DNA from 2 places in the Agrobacterium sp. 22-214-1 genome. Region 2 is predicted to be linked to the other one. Evidence: predicted binding sites of a transcription regulator. Region 2 holds the regulator's gene; the other holds the start of a gene.
What was found. Region 2 encodes LexA, which represses DNA repair genes until DNA is damaged. Its sites were predicted from a motif close to TGTTCNNNNTGTGTTCNG; they were not measured.

Region 1: the regulator LexA is predicted to act here: its motif matches at 2,312-2,329, upstream of ACQZ5G_RS08320 (DNA recombination protein RmuC).

Annotation. Positions count from the first base shown of each region.
Region 1 is NZ_JBNWCK010000001.1:1,651,209-1,654,413, forward strand. It holds gene truA (tRNA pseudouridine(38-40) synthase TruA) at 1-719, opposite strand, end outside; gene fmt (methionyl-tRNA formyltransferase) at 719-1,654, opposite strand; gene def (peptide deformylase) at 1,700-2,212, opposite strand; gene ACQZ5G_RS08320 (DNA recombination protein RmuC) at 2,361-3,205, shown strand, end outside.
Region 2 is NZ_JBNWCK010000001.1:595,533-598,737, reverse strand. It holds gene ACQZ5G_RS03055 (glutathione S-transferase family protein) at 1-647, opposite strand, end outside; gene lexA (transcriptional repressor LexA) at 921-1,643, opposite strand; gene ACQZ5G_RS03045 (TRAP transporter large permease subunit) at 1,892-3,151, opposite strand; gene ACQZ5G_RS03040 (TRAP transporter small permease) at 3,148-3,205, opposite strand, start outside.

The DNA of each region.
Region 1 (3,205 bases), 1.1 Mb from region 2:
AGACCGTCCGGCGGCGCGACCGGGCCGCAGGCCTTGCGATCCCGCGCCTCCAGTGCGGCGCGCACATCCTCGGGCGTCATCGCGCCTTCGCCCGCCAGTTTCAGCGTGCCCGCGAAAGAACGTATCTGGTTATGCAGGAAGCTTTGCGCGGTCGCACGTATCTCGATGAGATCGCCGGTGCGCGTCACATCCAGCCGGTCGAGCGTGCGCACCGGGCTGTTCGCCTGACAATGCACGGAGCGGAAGGTAGTGAAATCATGCCGGCCGACGAGCATCTGGGCGGCTTCATGCATGCGCTCATGGTCCATGTCCTTCGACACCCACCATGCCCGCTTGTGCTCCAGCGCCAGCCGGGCCTTGCGGCAGATGATGCGGTAAAGGTAATGCCGACGAAGGGCGGAAAACCGGGCGTCGAAATCCTCGGTCACGGAAGCGGCATCGAGGACGGCCACGGCTTCACCCGCCATAGCGAGATGCGCATTGAGCGCGTTGCAAAGCTTGTAGGGCTCCCAGTTTCGGGAAAGATCGACGTGGACGACCTGCCCGACGGCATGCACGCCGGAATCGGTGCGGCCGGCCCCGCGAATGGAGACGCTCTCTCCCGTCAACGAGCGAACCGCAGCCTCCAGCGCACCCTGAACCGACGGGCCGTTATCCTGTCTCTGCCAGCCATAATAAGGCGTGCCGTCATATTCGACAGTCATGCGGAAACGTGGCATCAGCCGAGCCTCGTTGTGGCCGGAACCGGTGTCCCGCGCACGAAATCGGCCGCCGACATCGGCTTGCCGCCCGCCTTCTGCAGACGGGTGAGCCGCACGGCGCCGCTGCCGCAGGCAATGGTAAGGGCGTCATCGAGCGCCGCGCCCGCTTCTCCCATGCCGCTTGCCAGTTCGGAGGCCAGAACCTTCACGCGCTCCGCCCTGCCGCCGATGTCCATTTCCAACCATGCGCCGGGAAACGGCGAAAGGCCGCGAATGTGATTATGCACGTCCTGCGCCGGCCTCGAAAAATCGATGCGGGTCTCGCCCTTGTCGATCTTCGCGGCGTAGAGAACGCCTTCTTCCGCCTGCGTGACGAGCGGCAGGTCGCCGGCTTCCAGCTGGTCCATAGCCTGCCGCATCAGCCGCGCTCCGGCCAGCATCAGGCTGTCATGCAATTCTCCGGCGGTCATGTTCTCGTCGATCGCGACTTTGGCGGTCAGCGCGACGGGGCCGGTATCGAGCCCCTTTTCCATTTTCATGACCATCATGCCGGTCTCGGCATCGCCGGCCATGATGGCCCGCTGGATGGGGGCAGCGCCGCGCCAGCGCGGCAGCAGCGAGGCGTGGCCGTTATAACAGCCAAGGCGCGTGCCGTTGAGGATCGCTTCCGGCAGCAGCAGCCCGTAAGCAACGACGACCGCCACATCGGCATTGAAATCCCGGAACTGCTGGCGATCTTCCTCTGCCTTGAAGTTCACCGGCGTCAGCACAGGCAGGCCCAACAGTTCGGCGGCCTGATGCACCGGGGACTTCTGCAGATCGAGGCCACGACGGCCGCCGGGACGCGGCGGCTGGGTGTAGACCGCAACGATCTCGTGGCCGGCCTCCACCAGTGCACGCAGGGTGGGAACGGAAAATTCCGGCGTACCCATAAAAATGATGCGAAGAGCCATCGTCGCCCCCTGCCCTGTCATCCATTCCGGTCCAGAGAGGACGGATCAGATCTTTGCGCGGGCCGCTTTCGTGAATTTCTTGATGACCATGTCGCGCTTCAGCCGCGAAATATGGTCGATGAAGAGAACGCCGTTCAGGTGATCGATCTCATGCTGCAGGCAGGTGGCGAGCAGGCCATCCGCCTCGACCGTCTGCTGCCTGCCGTCACGGCCGACATATTGCACCGTGAGCGACGCGGGACGCTCCACCTCGGCGTAATAATCGGGGATGGAGAGGCAGCCTTCCTCATAGGTCGAGACATCGTCCGACACCTTGAGGATTTCCGGATTGATGAAGACGATCGGGGTCTTTTCCTCGCCTTCACGCGCAACGTCGATCACCAGCATGCGGCGCGCCACGCCGATCTGAATGGCGGCGAGGCCGATACCCGGCGCATCATACATGGTTTCCAGCATGTCGTCGGCAAGACGCAGCACCTCGGCATCCACCTTTTCGATGGGCTTCGATTGCTGGCGCAGCACGGGATCGGGCAAAATGATAAGCGGTTTGATGGTCATGGCTTCCCATAACGTATCTCTTGCGCGGAGGAAATAAAAAACACGAGGTTCAAACCGCCTCCGGCATCCGCCCCGCCCGACTCATTTCCGCCGCAGGAATGTTCTTGTTTTGATCTTCCGAATCACAAGAAACCTGCTAGATTTAATCATGAGCATAGATTTCTCCGTTCTCCTCGATCCCGCGTTACGGGCCGGCTCCGTCGACATCAGCTTCGGCGCGCTGCTCGCGGCTCTGGTTTTCGGTCTGGTAACCATCTGGCTGGTGACGGCGAGCCGTGCGAAGAAAGCGGGAGCCGATGGCGAAATCTCCGACCTCCTGAAAACACAGTCCGAACTGCATGGCCGCATCGCCGCCATGGCGGAAACGCTCGGCACCCGCCAGACCGAGATGAGCCAGACGCTGAACCAGCGCCTCGACGGCATGTCGCAGCGCCTTGGCGAAACACTGACGGAGCAGACCCGGTCGACGCATGAGAATCTGAGCCGCCTGCAGGAGCGCCTCGCGGTCATCGACGCCGCGCAGGGCAATATTCAGGATCTGGCCAAGGACGTCGTCGGGCTTCAGGCCATCCTTTCCAACAAGCAGACGCGCGGCGCCTTCGGACAGGCCCGCATGGAGACGCTGATTGCCGATGCGCTTCCGGCCGGGGCCTTCCAGTTGCAGCCGACACTTTCGAACGGCTACCGGCCGGACTGCACCATCAAGATGCCCAACAATGCCCCGCCGCTCGTCATCGACGCCAAGTTTCCGCTGGAGGCATGGAACGCCATCAAGGCGGACGAAACACCCGAAACCAAACGCGCCGCCGTGCAGCAGTTCCGCCGCGATATGGAAGTGCATATTCGCGACGTGGCCGAGAAATACCTCATCCGCGGCGAGACGCAGGATACGGCCTTCATCTTCGTGCCGTCCGAATCGATCTTCGCCGATATCCACCAGCACTTCGAATATCTGGTGCAGCGCGCCCACCGTGCCCGTGTCGTCATCGTTTC
Region 2 (3,205 bases):
TCGCCGATCCCGCTAATTTCCTCTTCATGCGCCGCGTCGCGCCAGACTTCCTTCAGCCCGGCCTCGTACCATTCGCGCATGGCGGGAAGGGTGAGCAGCCGGTCGCAATAGGCTCTCGCCGCGGGCGAAAGTTCCGCGCCATAAGTCTGGAAACGAAATGCCACCGGGCAGAAGAAGGCATCGACCGCCGTGAATTTCTGGCCGGCAAGAAAAGGCCCGCCGAATTTCGCGAGTCCTTCGCTCCACAGCGTATCGATGCGCTTTATATCGGCCGCAAGCCCGGTATCGCCACCCTTCGGTTTTACGCGAATGCCGACCGACATCGGGTAGAGATTGCGCAGCGAGGAAAAGCCCGCATGCATTTCGCTCGCCGCGGAACGTGACCAGGCCCGTGCCTGCTTGTCGCTCGCCCAGACGCCCTGGTGTCTTTCCGCCAGATATTCGGCGATCGACAGCGTTTCCCAAATTGTCACGCCCTCATCGACAAGGCAGGGCACCTTGCCGGTCGGCGAGAAGGTGGAGAAGGAAACGCCTTCGCCGAAGGGAACGAGTTTTTCATCGAAGGCGATGCCGAGCGTGCGCATCAACACCCACGGCCGCAGCGACCATGAGGAATAGTTCTTGTTGGCGATATAAAGATCATACATGACGTGTTTCCCCGATATGACGCGCATTTCTATACCGGCGGATGGCCCTTGGAATATTGCAAATAATCCATGGCTCCCATAAGCCGCGTTGATGAATGGCAAGGTGAGGGCAGGGAGAAGGAGGCATATCTACCTCACCGCCCGGAGATGAGGGCGAAACACACCCTCTCTTTACTTCCGCAGAGCCGCTCTGTTCCAGAGAACAAGCCAAGATGCCTCAAAGGGAGCGCCATCGTCTCGATGACGCCCTTAGCGAAAAAAGCGGGCTGCCAATTAATGGTAGCGGCGGATCAGCCCAACCAGCTTGCCCTGGATTTTCACCCGATCCGGCCCGAAAATACGGGTCTCATAGGCGGGGTTGGCGGCTTCCAGTGCGATGGAGGCTCCCTTGCGGCGGAAACGCTTCAGGGTCGCTTCTTCATCATCCACCAGTGCTACGACGATATCGCCAGGATTGGCCGTGTTGCCGTTGCGGATTATGACGGTATCGCCATCAAAAATGCCGGCTTCGATCATCGAGTCGCCCTTGACCTCAAGAGCGTAATGTTCGCCCGAGCCGAGCATGTCGACCGGCACGGCCACATCATGGGTGTTGTTCTGGATGGCGGAAATCGGCACACCGGCGGCGATACGGCCCATGACCGGCACGGTGACTGCACCGCCGAGATCATTGGCCGGCGCCTTGGGGGCAGGGGCCGGCTCCGGCGTCTTTGGCTTGCCGAGGCTGCCTTCGATGACGCTCGGCGAGAAGCCGCGCTGCGGCCTTGCACCCGGCGCATAGGCCTCAGGTAATTTGATCACTTCCAGCGCGCGCGCCCTGTTAGGTAGCCGGCGAATGAAGCCGCGCTCCTCGAGTGCGGTGATCAGCCGGTGGATGCCGGATTTGGAGGCAAGATCGAGTGCGTCCTTCATTTCATCGAAGGAGGGCGGCACGCCGGACTCTTTCATTCTTTCATGAATGAAGAGAAGCAATTCCTGCTGTTTGCGCGTGAGCATGAGGAAAACACCCTTGAGAATCGTCGTTGAAGTCGCGAAACAAATACAGAACGAACACTATATGTTCCATATGTGTTCCGCAATCCCCTAAAATTTCGTGAAGGGTGCATCGCAGATCGTGATTTGATCGTCGAAACCATGAACAAAGCAGATTTAACGACGTAGGCGGCACGTCTTGAATACTAAAACCACCGACCGGATAGACCCGGCCGGTGGTTTCTGGCTGCCGATTTGCTACGGGCCGAACGTCAGTAGATCGTGAGCGCAGGAATGAAGCTGACTGCGATGAGAAGCAGCATCGCCATGGTGAAGAACGGCCACAATTCCCTCGTCGTCGCGCCGAGCGGCGCTCTGGCTATGGAGGACGAGATGAAGAGCGTGGTGCCGATCGGTGGCGTATAGAGCCCGATACCGAGATTGATCACCATCATCATGCCGAGCTGCACCCGGTCGAGCCCGATCATATCCGCAAGCGGCACGAAGATCGGTCCGAGCAGCAGGATTGACGGCGGCAGATCGAGCGGCATGCCGATGATCAGCATCAGGACGTTCATCATCAGAATGATCAGGATCGGGTTGGAGATATTCTCCGCCACCCAGGTGGCGAAATGCTGGGGCGCCTGATCGAAGGTGAGCACCCAGCCCACCGCCGCACTGCCCATGATGACCAGCATGACGACGCCGGTTGCGGAGCCAGCCTCGACGAAATTGTCGCAGAAACGCTTCCACGTCAGATCGCGATAAAAGAAGATGCTGAGCACGAGCGAATAGACGACGGAAAGAACGGCCACTTCGGTCGGCGTTGCAAAGCCGAAGCGCAGGCCGAGGATGATCAGGATCGGCAGAAGGATCGCCGGCAGGCTGCGGAATGCAAGTAGTGCCAGATCGCGCTTGCGGATGCGTTCGTCTCGCACCGCATAGCCACGCCGCACGGCAATGGCCCAGCAGACGAAGATGAAACCGACCGCCATGAGCAGGCCCGGCAGAATGCCGGCGATGAACAGATTGGCGATACTGACGCCGCTGACCAGCGAATAGAGGATCATCGGGATCGACGGCGGAATGAGCACGTCGATGACGGCCGAGGTGGCATTGTTGGCCGCACAGAGGGGAGCGGGATAGCCCTGGCGCTTTTGCCATGGAATGAGCACCGAGCCGAGCGCGCTCGCATTGGCGACCGCCGAGCCGGAAACGCCGCCGAACACGACCGAGGAAATGACGGTGGTGGAAAGCGGGCCGCCGCGCCAGCGCTGCATGGCCTTGGAGGCCAGCTCCAGAAGCTGGGTTCCAAGTTTGCCGCCGAGCATCAGCGTGCCCGCAAGCATGAAGAACGGCAGCGCCAGCATCGGGAAAGACTGGGTCTGGTCGTAAACCTGCTGCGCCACGATCGAAAGCGGCACATAACCGTTCCACAGCACGGCGACGCCCGCAGAGATGATCAGCGCATAACCGACCGGAACCGCAATCATCATGAGAATACAAAATGCAATGATCATCACGATGGTCATAGCGGCATCTCCTCGGTTGCACCGTGCGGGCGCGCATGCCAGCCGCCGGAGAGA